Shumkonia mesophila: one gene and its partners. The protein of the gene in region 3 interacts with the protein of the main gene of each other region in a pairwise test. Links are inferred from orthologs where the notes say so. Each region holds a gene or a part of one and is shown on either strand. Other genes may lie near its edges.

Region 1 (3,473 bases), on a different replicon or contig from region 3:
ATGCTGGAAGACGTGCACACGCGCCTAGCCGGCGTCGTCATCGAATGCCTGCCGTATGCCGAGTTCATCGGCCGCTACGACCGGCCGGACATACTGTTTTATGTGGACCCGCCCTACTGGGGCTCCGAGGGGGACTATGGCAAGGCCATGTTCGGGAGGGAGGATTTCGAGCGCCTGAGAGACCTCTTAAAGGGCCTTCAGGGGTCGTTTATACTGTCCCTGAACGACGTCCCCGAGGTGCGCCGGATCTTCGCCGGCTTCGCCATCGAGGCCGTCGAGACCGCCTACTCGATATCCCGCCAGGCCGACGGCCGTGGTAAGGTCGGGGAGGTGATCATCACCGGGGCGGTTGGGGGATAGGGCAATGAAGTTCTGTTACGCGATGGCGCTGCTGGGCTCGCTGGTGGGAACCTTCTTCCTGATCGAGGCCCTGCTCGGGGCAAAAGGGGCGCCCCAGCAGGCCGCCGCCGCGGCCATCGGAATCGCGTTCGCAGTGCTACCCTACGTCTTCGCCAGATGCGTCGAAAAGATGACCGGCCCGAGTGAGGTCAGGATCGTCAACTGAGCGCGTCTTTTTTGCTCCAGATTCAAGTGTCAACGACTCCAGAATCAAGTGTCACGCTACAGGAAGTGACGTGCCGCCTCGCCTTCTGCCCCCTCCCCCTCGATGGGGGAGGGCTGGGGTGGGGGTGCGGCGGCCCGATCGTCCACATCCCCCCTTTCCACCGGGCGCCGGCCCCTCTACATAAGGGGCACCTTGTCCGAAGAAGAATCCCTGCTCCCATGAAGACAGATCCCAAGCCCCAGCCGGCCAAGTTCGGTTCGCTTCTTGGCGTCGGCCCCGGGGAGGTGCCGGTCTATTCGTCCGACTACGCCTCGGCCGACAAGGCCGAGCTTCCCAACCGGCAGGCCTACCACAGCTACGTCGACGGCCTGTTCATGGGCTACAAGTGGCAGTGCGTCGAGTTCGCCCGCCGCTGGCTCTATCTCAGCAAGGGTTACGTCTTCGACGACGTCCCCATGGCCTACGACATTTTCCGCCTGCACTCGGTGCGCGTCGTGGCCGACGGCACGCGCCTGCCGCTGCGATCCTTCCGCAACGGCGCCCGGCGCTGGCCCGAGCCGGGCTGCCTGCTGATCTGGGACGAAGGCGGCGAGTTCGACATCACCGGCCACGTCGCCATCGTCAGCGAGGTCTTCAAGGATCGCATCCGCTGCATCGAGCAGAACGTCGAGAACAGCGTTTGGCCGGAAGGCCAGACCTATTCGCGCGAGCTTCGCGTCACCGTCACCCAGGACGGCGGCTATTGGATCGACTGTTCCTACAGCGACGCCCAGATCCTGGGCTGGGTGATGCAGACCGCCGACGACGCCTTCGCCGAGCCGCTCGTCGAGGTCGATCCCAGGCTGTTCAATCTGGAGCTTCGCGAGGTGCCCGACGATGGGCGGGCCGACGCCTGCTGGCTGGATGCCTCGAATCCGCCTGAAGCGGCCTATCTGGAGATGATGGGCGGCGCCAAGCTGGTCCGCGACGACGGCGACCGTACCAAGTATTTCGTCATGGGCGAGACGGCTAAGAAGGAACTCAGGCGCGCCACCAACGAGTTGCACGCCATGTTCATGCGGGCCACCCAGTACGCGCTCCAGGATGACGACCTCCTTCGCAAGTTCAACCTGCCGCCGGTGCTGTGGCCGCGCATCCGCCAGTCGTGGGAAAACCGTCGCAACCAGATGATCACCGGGCGGTTCGACTTCGCGGTCTCCGAGCAGGGGGTGAAGGCCTACGAATACAATTGCGATTCGGCTGCCTGCCACATGGAATGCGGCCTCGTGCAGGGCAAGTGGGCGGATCATTTCGGCTGCACGGTCGGCCACGACGCCGGCGAGGACCTGTTCGAAGATCTCGTCGGCGCCTGGCAGAAGGTCGGCGTCAAGGGCACGCTCCACATCATGCGGGACCGCGACCCCGAGGAGATTTACCACGCCCGTTACATGAAGGCGGCCATCGAGGCGGCCGGCCTTTCGTGCAAGGTCATCCGGGGTCTGTCGGGCCTCGGCTGGGACGATCAGGGGTGCGTGGTGGACGAAGACGGCGTGCGCATCGACACCGTGTGGAAGACCTGGGCCTGGGAAACCGCCATCGACCAGTTGCGGGCCGAGTGCGACGCCGAGGCCGAGAACCTGCGCCTGCACAAGACCATCGACAGGCGGGCCACGGCGCCCCGCCTGATCGACGTGCTGCTGCGCCCCGACGTCATGGTCTACGAGCCGCTGTGGACCCTGATCCCCAGCAACAAGGCCATCCTGCCGATCCTCGCGATGCTCTATCCCAACCACCCGTACCTGCTGGACACCCAGTTCGCGCTGACCGGCGACCTGGCGCGCAACGGCTACGTCGCCAAGCCGATCGTCGGGCGCTGCGGGCACAACATCTGCATTTACGATCATAACAACGACCTGATCGGCGAGACCGTTGGCCAGTTCGACGACCGCGACCAGATCTACCAGCAGCTGTTCAGGCTGCCGGTGATCGACGGCCTGCACGTGCAGGTCAGCACCTTCTCGGCGGCCGGCACCTATGCCGGGGCCGGGGTCCGGGTCGACCGCTCGCCGATCATCACGACGCTGAGCGACCTGCCGGCGCTGCGCATCGTCGAGGACAAGGAACTGGCGGGCGGCTGAGCGCGGGCCCGGGTGGGGGTGTGTCGCCGGAGCCAAAACGTTGACCCCGGCGCCCTTTCAGCGTATGGGGTCGCCTCTCGCGGCACCGACGGCTTTTTTTCAGGAAGACGGAATCCCGTATCCCCGCCCATGACCCTTCCCGACGGCGAAATCACCAAGCGGCGCACGTTTGCGATCATCTCGCATCCCGATGCCGGCAAGACCACGCTCACCGAGAAGCTTTTGCTGTTCGGGGGCGCCATCCAGCTGGCCGGCGCGGTCAAGGCGCGCGGTAAGGCGCGCAACACGCGCTCGGACTGGATGAAGGTGGAGGCCGAGCGCGGCATCTCGGTCGCCTCCTCGGTCATGACCTATGAATACGAGGGCTGCACCTTCAACCTGCTGGACACGCCGGGCCACCAGGACTTCAGCGAGGACACCTACCGCACGCTGACCGCGGTGGATTCGGCGGTGATGGTGATCGACGCCGCCAAGGGCATCGAGGCCCAGACCTTGAAGCTGTTCGAGGTGTGCCGCCTGCGCGACATCCCGATCATCACCTTCATCAACAAGATGGACCGCGAAGGCCGCGACCCCTTCGAACTTCTGGAGGACATCGAGCAGTCCCTGGCGCTCGACGTCACCCCGGCCAGCTGGCCGATCGGCATGGGCCGCCACTTCCTCGGCTGCTATGACATCCTGGGCGACGGCCTGCTGCTGCTGGGCAAGGGTCAGACCGCCGGCATCGAGGGCGACGATACGGGCCGCTTCGAACAGTGCTCGGGGCTCGACGACGCCAAGCTCGACGCACT
Region 2 (3,324 bases), on a different replicon or contig from region 3:
GGCAAGAAGTCGATCCTGGCGTTGATGGATGCGATCGACAGCTACATTCCGCAGCCGGACCGTCCGAAGGACCAGCCGTTCCTGATGCCGATCGAGGACGTGTTCTCGATTTCGGGGCGTGGGACGGTGGTGACGGGCCGCGTTGAGCGCGGGGTTGTGAAGGTTGGCGAGGAAGTTGAGCTGGTTGGCATCCGGGCGACGCAGAAGACGGTGTGCACGGGCGTCGAGATGTTCCGCAAGCTTCTGGACCAGGGCGAGGCGGGGGACAACATCGGGATCCTGCTGCGCGGCACGAAGCGCGACGACGTTGAGCGCGGTCAGGTTGTTGCGAAGCCGGGTTCGATCACGCCGCACACGAAGTTCAAGGCGGAGGCGTACATCCTGACGAAGGAAGAGGGTGGTCGCCACACGCCGTTTTTTGCGAACTACCGCCCGCAGTTTTACTTCCGGACGACGGACGTGACGGGGACGGTTGTTCTGCCGGAAGGCACCGAGATGGTGATGCCGGGCGACAACATCACGATGGAGATCGACCTGATTGCGCCGATCGCCATGGAGGAAGGCCTTCGGTTCGCCATCCGCGAGGGTGGCCGCACCGTCGGCGCCGGCGTCGTCGCATCGATCATCGAGTAGTGGGAAGACATACCGGCGCCGCGGAATGGCTTGGAATTCAGGCCAGCGCGGCGCCGCATCGGCATAGGAGTGTAGCTCAATTGGCTAGAGCACCGGTCTCCAAAACCGGGGGTTGGGGGTTCGAGCCCCTCCACTCCTGCCATTGCATTTAGTCGGCGCATACCTTAAATCCCGACCCGAACCCCCCGTGTAGGCGAATATGGCAAAAACCACTCCAGCGCAGTTCGTCCAGGAAGTACGCCAGGAAGTCGCCAAGGTCACGTGGCCGACGCGCAAGGAAACCATGGTCTCCACCGCCATGGTTTTTCTGATGGTCATTCTGGCGGCATTGTTCTTTTTCCTCGTTGACGAGATTCTGGCGGTCGGCATGCGCCTGATTTTCGGGTTCGGAGGGTGATGATGGCCGCCAACTGGTACGTGATCCACGTCTATTCGGGCTTCGAGAAGAAGGTCGCCCAGTCGATCGAGGAGCAGGCCAAGCAGATCGGCATGGCCGAGCATATCCTGAAGGTCCTGGTGCCGATGGAGGAAGTGGTCGAGGTCAGGCGCGGCACCAAGGTCAATTCCGAGCGCAAGTTCTTCCCGGGCTACGTCCTGGTGCAGATGGAGATGACCGACGAAACCTGGCACCTGGTCAAGAACACGCCGAAGGTGACCGGCTTCCTGGGCGGCCGTGGCCGTCCGACGCCGATCTCCGAGGCCGAGGCGCAGCGGATCATGCATCAGGTCGAGGAAGGCCTGGACCGGCCGAAGATGTCGGTGTCCTTCGAGATCGGCGACCAGGTGCGGGTCAGCGACGGGCCGTTCACGTCGTTCAACGGCAACGTCGAGGAGGTCGACGAGGAACGGGCCCGGCTCAAGGTGTCGGTGTCCATCTTCGGCCGCGCCACCCCGGTGGAACTGGAGTACTCGCAGGTCGAGAAGCTGTAAACGCATTCCGCCCGCCCATGGGGGGCGGCGGTTCCGATGCGGGAGGCCCGCCATGGCCGCACCGCGTCCCCTATGAAGACTGATGACAGAGGGAAAAAATGGCAAAGAAGATTCAAGGGTACATCAGGCTGCAGGTGCCTGCGGGGCAGGCCAATCCGTCGCCGCCGATCGGGCCGGCGCTGGGTCAGGCCGGCCTCAACATCATGGAGTTCTGCAAGACGTTCAATGCCCAGACCTCGAAGCTGGAACCGGGCATGCCGATCCCCGTGGTGATCACGGCCTATCGCGACCGTACCTTCTCGTTCGTCACCAAGACCCCTCCCGTCGGCTTCTTTCTCAAGAAGGCGGCCGGCATCACCAAGGGAACGGCGACAGCGGGCAAGGACACGGTGGCTTCCGTCACCATGGCGCAGGTTCGCGAGATCGCCGAAAAGAAGTTGCCGGATCTGAACACCAAGGACATCGAGGCGGCCTCCCAGATGATCATTGGTTCGGCGCGTTCCATGGGCATTGAAGTGGTGGAGGAATAGGCCATGGCGACCAAAGGAAAACGGCTGCGCGTGGTCTATGAAACCATCGATCGCGAGACCCAATACGATCTGTCCGACGCCGTCAAGCTGATCAAGAACGGGGCCAAGGCCAAGTTTGACGAGACCGTCGAGATCGCCATCAACCTGGGCGTCGATCCCCGACACGCCGACCAGATGGTGCGTGGCGTGGTGTCGCTTCCGAACGGCACCGGCAAGTCGCTGCGCGTCGCGGTGTTCGCCAAGGGCGACAAGGCCAAGGCGGCGACGGATGCCGGCGCCGACATCGTCGGTGCCGACGACCTGGCGGAGAAAGTGTCGGGGGGCGAGATCGCGTTCGATCGCTGCATCGCCACGCCCGACATGATGGCGGTGGTCGGCCGGCTGGGCAAGATCCTCGGGCCGCGCGGCCTGATGCCGAACCCCAAGCTGGGTACCGTGACCAACGACGTTGCCGAGGCGGTGAAGGCCGCCAAGGGCGGCCAGATCGAGTTCCGTGTCGAGAAGGCCGGCATCATCCATGCCGGGGTCGGCAAGGCGAGCTTCAGCGAAGCGGCCATCGCCGAGAACGTGAAGGCCTTCGTCGACGCCATCAACCGGGCGAAACCGGCCGGTGCCAAGGGGACCTACCTCAAGGGCATCAGCCTGAGTTCCACCATGGGCCCGGGCGTGAAACTGAACGTGGCGAACCTGGTCGGCGGCTGAGCCGGCCACGCCTAACCAGCTACCTTCCGCTTCCCGCGAGGGGGCGGAGGGCGGCCGGGGCATCGAAACCGCCCCGGACCTGTCCAAGACCGTAGGTGCCAGACGTGGGTTTCGGCCCGCCGACGGCCTAAAGGGGCGACCCGCCTGCACAGACAGTGTCGAGAACCGTTTTTCGGGCGTTTCGCCGAAACGCCCGTGGACGGCTTGAACTGACGCAGCGGACAGGAGAACCGGTTCCCCCGCAAGGACTTTGGGGGGGCCAGAAGTCCATCGGCGTCAGGCTCCGGCCCCAAGGGACCGGAACTTGAGCCAAAAAACTGGAGACGATCTGTGGACCGATCGCAAAAAGAAGCTCTGGTCGCTTCGATGCATCAGACGTTCGAGGAGACGGAGGCCATGGTCGTTACCCATTACTCGGGTATGACCGTCGCCGAAATCACCAAGCTCCGCGAACAGATGCGCGTAGCGGGCGCGAGCTTCAAGATCACCAAAAATCGGCTCACGCGTCTAGCCCTCGCGGGCACCAAGT
Region 3 (2,847 bases):
CTCGGCCAGGAGGCGGCGGGCGTGATCGAGGCCGTCGGGCCGGGCGTGGCCGGCTTCAAGGTCGGCCAGCGCGTCGCCTACGGCGTCGGCCCCGCCGACGCCTATTCCGAAGCCCGCCTGTTCCCGGCCGAGCGCTTGGTGCCGCTGCCCGATGCCATCGCCGACCGCACCGCCGCGGCGATCATGCTCAAGGGCCTGACCGTCTGGTACCTGATCCGCCGAATCCATCCCGTGCAGAAAGGCGAAACCATTCTGCTGCACGCTGCCGCCGGCGGTGTCGGCTCCATCCTCAGCCAATGGGCGAAGCATCTTGGAGCCACCGTCATCGGCACCGTCGGCACCGATGAAAAAGCCAAGATCGCCAAGGCCCACGGCTGCGACCATGTCATCGTCTATACCCGCGAGGACTTCACTAAGAGGGTGCGCGAGATCACCGGCGGCGCCGGCGTCCCCGTGGTCTACGATTCGGTCGGCGCCGCGACCTTCGAAGGATCGCTGAATTGCCTGCGGCGGACCGGGTTGATGGTCACCTTCGGCAACGCCTCGGGACCGGTGCCGGCCTTCGAGCCGGCGACGCTCGCCGCCAAGGGCTCGCTGTTCCTGACGCGCCCCAGGCTCGGCGATTACGTGCCGACGCCGGAAGCCCTGAACGCGGCCGCCAGGGAGCTGTTCGACGTCGTCGCCGGCGGCCAGGTGAAAATCGAGATCGGCCAGACCCATCCGCTGGCCGAGGCGGCGCAGGCGCAACGCAACCTCGAGGCCCGCAAGACCACGGGATCGACCATCCTGCTGCCATAAGAGAAGGTACCAAAAAAGGCGGCGCGCCCCTTAAGGACGTGCCGCCTTCGCTTGGCGTGAAGCGTGGGTTCGCTCAGGTATTCATGGAATCGAAGAAATCGGGATTGTTCTTGGTTTCCTTGAGCTTCTTGAGCAGGAACTCCATGGCGTCGACGACGCCCATCGGCATCAGGATGCGGCGCAGCACCCACATCTTCGACAGCGTGCCCTTGTCGACCAGCAGCTCCTCCTTGCGGGTGCCCGAGCGCGTGATGTCGATCGAGGGCCAGGTGCGCTTGTCGGTGAGCTTGCGGTCGAGGATGATTTCCGAGTTGCCGGTGCCCTTGAACTCTTCGAAGATCACCTCGTCCATCCGCGAGCCGGTGTCGATCAGCGCGGTGGCGATGATGGTCAGGGAACCGCCTTCCTCGATGTTGCGCGCCGCGCCGAAGAAGCGCTTCGGCCGCTGGAGCGCATTGGAATCGACGCCGCCGGTCAAGACCTTGCCCGACGACGGCACCACGGTGTTATAGGCGCGCGCCAGGCGGGTGATGGAATCGAGCAGGATCACCACGTCGCGCTTGTGCTCGACGAGGCGCTTGGCCTTGGCAATCACCATCTCGGCCACCTGGACGTGGCGGGTCGCCGGCTCGTCGAAGGTGGAGCTCACCACCTCGCCCTTGACCGAGCGGGCCATGTCGGTCACTTCCTCGGGCCGCTCGTCGATGAGCAGCACGATCAGGTAGCATTCCGGGTGATTCTCGGCCACAGCGTGGGCGATGTTCTGCAGCATCACCGTCTTGCCGGTGCGCGGCGGCGCCACGATCAGCGCCCGCTGGCCCTTGCCGATCGGCGTAATCAGGTCGACGACGCGCAGCGTCGGGTCGGTGATCTTCGGGCTGTCGATTTCCATCGACAACCGCCGGTCCGGATATAGCGGCGTCAGGTTGTCGAAGTTGATGCGGTGCCGGACCGCCTGCGGGTCCTCGAAATTGATGTCGTTGACCTTGAGCAGCGCGAAATAGCGCTCGCCGTCCTTCGGCGCGCGGATCTCGCCCTCCACCGTATCGCCGGTGCGCAGCCCGAAGCGCCTGACCTGGCTGGGCGAGACGTAAATGTCGTCGGGACCGGGCAGGTAGTTGGCCTCCGGCGAGCGCAGGAAGCCGAAGCCGTCGGGCAGAACCTCCAGCACGCCGTCGCCGTAGATGGACACGTTGTTGGTCGCCAGTTGCTTGAGGATGGCGAACATCATGTCCTGCTTGCGCAGCGAACTGGCGTTCTCGATTTCCAGCTCCTCGGCAAAAGCGAGAAGCTCGGTCGGGGATTGGGATTTCAGTTCCTTGAGATTCATGGCTGGCCGTCAGCTCTGACCCTGAAGCGGGTCGGGATGGGGTGGAGAGGATTGGGGATCGGCATGCGGCGGAATGCCGCAATCGGTCGGTGATATCAACAACCGGGCCGATGGCCCGCCCACATTGCAACAAGTTGGGGAATGGAAAGGGTGTGCCTTACCCTCTGCGATTTCAAGAGCATTAACCAAACGCACCGACCCTGTCAAACGGAGAATGCGAAAGAGACCGTCCGGCGCTATCCCGCATGGCCGCACCGCCCGCGATCGCCGGGGCAGATCCGCCGGCCATCCTGCGAAATGGTGGCGCAGCCGCCAGCCCTAGCGGCGCGAACCAGACGGGCCAGGCCGTCGATGAAAAGGGGATGGGTGCCCACCGCCGGCACCCGTTCGTAGGCCGGCACGCCTGCCTTGTGGGCCAGTTCGCCGTACTCGATATCGAGTTCGACCAAAGTCTCGGAATGCTCGGAAACGAAGGCGATGGGCACCACCACCAGGGGTTTCCCCTCGTGCCCCGCCCGCTCGATCTCGGCATCGGTGGCCGGGCCGATCCATTCCAGCGGCCCCACCCGGCTCTGGAAGGACACCCGCCATTCGAAGTCGTCGCGGCCCATCGCGGCCACCACCGCCGCCGCCGACCGTTCGACCTGCCATTTGTAGGGATCGCCGCCCTCGATCACCCGCTTGGGCAACCCGTGGGCGGAAAACAGCACGCGCGGCCG
Region 4 (3,580 bases), on a different replicon or contig from region 3:
ACGGCGGCGGATCGCCGCGGTAGGCCAGCACCAGCGACACGCCCGCCGCGAAGGTGGTGGCGCTGGAAAGGGTGAAAACGTGCCAGTCGGAATCACCCAGAAACCCGTCGACGGCGGCGGGAATCAGCATCACCGTCGCCAGGATGCACAGGAGGATGCCGTTGATGAAAAGGACAAACTGAAGGGATTTGGCCGTCATCGCCAGTCGATTCACGAGGGGGAATCCGAAGCGGCCGGATGATCGACATGCGGGGTGCGCAAGGCACCTAAAGTTTCCGTAACAACTATGCCGAATCTTTACAGGGTGCGCCGGGCGCCTAGATCTTCCCGCCGTTCCTGCGGCGGGCGAAGCGGGCGGCGTCGGCCGCGTCCAGGCGGACGCGCAGATAGGCCAGGCGCTCGTCGTCGCGCCGGGCGGTCACCTCGCCGTGGGCATAGAGCCAGGCCAGGGTGGCGCCGTCGGTGAGGTCCACTTCGGCCTCGATCTCGTGGCGGGATTGCGTGAGGCGCGCATCGAAGGCGGCGAGCAGGTCGGCAATCCCCTCGCCAGTTGACGCCGACAACGGTACCGCCGGCGGCGCCGGGGGCACCCGCCGGGCCGCCTGATTGACGACCAGGGCTCGGCCCTCCGGCGCCAGCAGGTCGATCTTGTTGAGGGCCTCGATCAGGCCGGCATCGACGGTGGCCTCCAGGCCCAGTTGGGCCAGCACGCCATGCACGTCCTCGCGCTGGGCCTCGCTGTCGGCGTGGGCCATGTCGCGCACGTGAACCACCACGTCGGCCTCGCACACCTCCTCGAGCGTCGCCTGGAAGGCGGCGACCAGTTCATGCGGCAGATCGGAGATGAAGCCGACGGTGTCGGAGAGGATGATGTGACGCCCCGACGGCAGACGCAACGCGCGCATGGTCGGATCGAGGGTGGCGAACAATTGGTCCTTGGCGACGACGGCGGATCGTGTGAGACGGTTGAACAGCGTCGACTTGCCCGCGTTGGTATAGCCGACCAGGGCGACCACCGGATAGGGCACGCGCTGACGGGCATGGCGCTGGATGGACCGGGTCCGCTTGACCTCCTTGATCTCCTTGGTCAGCCGGATGATGCGCTCGCTCAGAAGCCGGCGGTCCGTCTCGATCTGCGCCTCGCCCGGGCCGCCCATGAAGCCGAAGCCGCCGCGCTGGCGCTCCAGGTGGGTCCACGAGCGGACCAAGCGACTGCGCTGATAGGTCAGTGCCGCCAGTTCGACCTGCAGCCGCCCCTCGCGTGTGCGGGCCCGCGCCCCGAAAATCTCCAGGATCAGGCCGGTGCGATCGATGACCTTGCAGCCCAGCGCCTTCTCGAGGTTGCGCTGCTGGACCGGGCTCAAGGCGGCATCGACGATGGTGACGTCGATGGCGGCGGGACCGCTGCCATCGGGAGCCGCTTCCTCGACGGAGACATCCTCGTCGTCGGCGTCGTCCGCGGGGGAAGCGCCGGGCGCCGCCCCGGGTCCTTTGACCAGGGCGCGCAGACGATCCACCGTGCCGCGCCCGAACAGGGTCGCCGGCCGGATGCGCGGGATGCGGATGACTTCGGCGTGTACCACCGCAAGCTCGATGCCGCGAGCCAGGCCGACGGCTTCGGCCAGGCGCGCGGCAGGGGCGCGCGTTTGAAGGCGCTCCCCCTTGAGCTCAGGATGGACCACCAGACACCGATCAGAACTCCGACCGGCACTCGATGGCGTCGAAGAAAACCCGGAAGTGTCGTCCAAGTCAGCTATGCTTCAGCTGCCTCTTCCTTGTCGGGGTCGAACAGCTGGATCTGCACCGACGGCATGACCGTCGAGATCGCGTGTTTGTAGACCAGCTGCGTGTGCCCGTCCCGGCGCAACAGCACCGAGAAGTTGTCAAACCAGGTAATGATCCCCTGCAGTTTCACGCCGTTGACGAGAAAAACCGTGACGGGAGTCTTGTTCTTACGAATGTGGTTCAGGAAGACGTCCTGAACGTTCTGAGAGCGTTCGGAGGACATGTAGGCCACCTCCCATATTGTTGACCGACAGCTCCCGTTCTGGACCTGCCGGCGTAAAGAGTTTGATGAAGTCGCCCGACCCCCTGCGACCCGGCAATCCGTTGCCGAACCGTCCCCAAAAGACCGGACATTTTGGCACCCTACAACCTTAGCATCAGGTTGGAAAGCGCCAGACAGCCCTTAACATAGTGAGCCGGACCAAATTCGTCAAACTCGCCGTTGGCAGGCGGTTCGGGACGCACAAGCACCGGTATGCATCCGGCGGCGACGGCGCATTCGAGGTCGACGTCGGTATCGCCGGCGAACCACACCTCCGGTCCGCAGGCGATTCCGCTGCCGACCAGGGCCAGGTGCACCGGATCGGCGGCCGGCTTGTCGCGCGGCGCGTCAAAGGCGCCGACGATGCGGCCGAAATAATCCTGCCACCCCAGATGTACCGCCTCCTGGCGCAGGACGTCGCCGTTCTTGTTGCTGACTACCCCCAAATAGATCCCCCGCGCCTTGAGGGCCATCAGCATGTCCTCCGCCCCCGGCGCCGGCTTGAGGAAGTCCAGGTGAATGGCGGTGAAGGATTCCTTGAAGAAGGCGCCGGCCTCCTCCCACCGCTCGCCGAACAGCGGCGGAAAGCTTTCGCGCATCGATTTGCGAACCCGCCGCTTGGTTTCCTCGAACGTCCAGGGCGTCAGGCCATAGCGTTCGAAGGTGCGGGCCAGGGCGGCGTGGATGGCCGGCCAGGTCTCGACCAGGGTGTTGTCCCAGTCGAAGATCACCGCCTTCGGCAGCGGCGGCAGGCCCACGGTCATGCCGCGGCGAATCGGCGCACGCAGGCGCCGGCCAGGGCGAGCGTGGCGTCGATGACGTCGCCGCCATCCGCGATGACGATGGGGATTTCGGTGCAGCCGAGCACGATGGCGCCGGCGCCGCGGGCGCGCAGACCGTCGGCCGCCCGTTCCAGGAGGCCCCGCGCCGCCGCCAGATCGCCGCCCTTGATCTTGTAGATGCCGCCCATCACCAACTTCTCCTGGTGGTCCTCCTCGGGGACCAGGCATACATAGCCGCCGGCCTCGATCCGCCGCTGATAGATGCCCGACCTGACCATGCCGGTGGTCCCCAGGAAGCCGACCGTGCGCACGCCGGCCGCCCGCTCCTTCAGGACCGCGCAGGCGGCGTCGACGATGTGCAGGATGGGTGCCCTGGACTTGCGGGCCAACTCGTCGAACCAGTAGTGCGCCGTATTGCACGGAATGGCGATGGCGTCGACGGCGGCCTGGTTGAGCAGGCGGATGCCTTCCAGCATGGCCGGCAGCGGCGATTCGCCGCCGCCCAGGATGGCCGCCGTGCGGTCCGGCACCTGCGGAATCGAGGCCACCACCATGGGGATGTGGTCCTGGTCGCCGGCGGCCGGCGTCAGGTCGATCACCTTGCGCATGAAATCGACCGTCGCCAGGGGCCCCATGCCGCCCAGGATGCCAAGGGCTCGTTTCATCGCTCGAACGCTCCTCGCGTCGTCCTCAGGCGGCCCGCTCGGCGACCTGGGCCTCCAACCGCCGGGCGATCAGTTGGCCGAGCTTG

The links.
Region 1: the proteins of rho (region 3) and gss interact in binary tests that used the Escherichia coli proteins (3 or more experiments, as listed by UniProt). The link is inferred for Shumkonia mesophila from one-to-one orthologs.
Region 2: the proteins of rho (region 3) and nusG interact in binary tests that used the Escherichia coli proteins (3 or more experiments, as listed by UniProt). The link is inferred for Shumkonia mesophila from one-to-one orthologs.
Region 4: the proteins of rho (region 3) and hfq interact in binary tests that used the Escherichia coli proteins (3 or more experiments, as listed by UniProt). The link is inferred for Shumkonia mesophila from one-to-one orthologs.

Annotation. Positions count from the first base shown.
Region 1 is NZ_JAOTID010000018.1:80,771-84,243, reverse strand. What follows is about bases 342-3,232. They hold gss (bifunctional glutathionylspermidine amidase/synthase), read left to right. Parts: upstream 342-783; coding sequence 784-2,682; downstream 2,683-3,232. Other genes in these bases: ODR01_RS22170 (peptide chain release factor 3), read left to right, coding at 2,812-3,232; ODR01_RS22180 (hypothetical protein), read left to right, coding at 365-565; ODR01_RS22185 (DNA adenine methylase), read left to right, coding at 342-360. Outside these bases: more of ODR01_RS22185, read left to right, coding at 1-341; more of ODR01_RS22170, read left to right, coding at 3,233-3,473. UniProt on the Escherichia coli protein: Catalyzes the formation of an amide bond between glutathione (GSH) and spermidine coupled with hydrolysis of ATP; also catalyzes the opposing reaction, i.e. the hydrolysis of glutathionylspermidine (Gsp) back to glutathione and spermidine.
Region 2 is NZ_JAOTID010000004.1:108,516-111,839, reverse strand. Bases 56-2,797 are described here. They hold nusG (transcription termination/antitermination protein NusG), read left to right. Parts: upstream 56-1,032; coding sequence 1,033-1,563; downstream 1,564-2,797. Other genes in these bases: rplA (50S ribosomal protein L1), read left to right, coding at 2,097-2,795; rplK (50S ribosomal protein L11), read left to right, coding at 1,662-2,093; secE (preprotein translocase subunit SecE), read left to right, coding at 833-1,030; tuf (elongation factor Tu), read left to right, coding at 56-633. Also shown: more of tuf, read left to right, coding at 1-55; rplJ (50S ribosomal protein L10), read left to right, coding at 3,126-3,324. UniProt on the Escherichia coli protein: Part of the processive rRNA transcription and antitermination complex (rrnTAC). The complex forms an RNA-chaperone ring around the RNA exit tunnel of RNA polymerase (RNAP).
Region 3 is NZ_JAOTID010000001.1:531,352-534,198, reverse strand. It holds rho (transcription termination factor Rho), read right to left. Parts: upstream 2,129-2,847; coding sequence 872-2,128; downstream 1-871. Other genes in the region: hemH (ferrochelatase), read right to left, coding at 2,365-2,847; ODR01_RS02385 (quinone oxidoreductase family protein), read left to right, coding at 1-798. UniProt on the Escherichia coli protein: Facilitates transcription termination by a mechanism that involves Rho binding to the nascent RNA, activation of Rho's RNA-dependent ATPase activity, and release of the mRNA from the DNA template.
Region 4 is NZ_JAOTID010000002.1:280,415-283,994, reverse strand. The notes cover bases 382-3,379. They hold hfq (RNA chaperone Hfq), read right to left. Parts: upstream 2,009-3,379; coding sequence 1,754-2,008; downstream 382-1,753. Other genes in these bases: ODR01_RS04860 (cysteate racemase), read right to left, coding at 2,808-3,379; ODR01_RS04865 (HAD family hydrolase), read right to left, coding at 2,149-2,811; hflX (GTPase HflX), read right to left, coding at 382-1,682. In the rest of the region: ODR01_RS04880 (TrkH family potassium uptake protein), read right to left, coding at 1-199; more of hflX, read right to left, coding at 318-381; more of ODR01_RS04860, read right to left, coding at 3,380-3,494; ODR01_RS04855 (D-amino-acid transaminase), read right to left, coding at 3,520-3,580. UniProt on the Escherichia coli protein: RNA chaperone that binds small regulatory RNA (sRNAs) and mRNAs to facilitate mRNA translational regulation in response to envelope stress, environmental stress and changes in metabolite concentrations.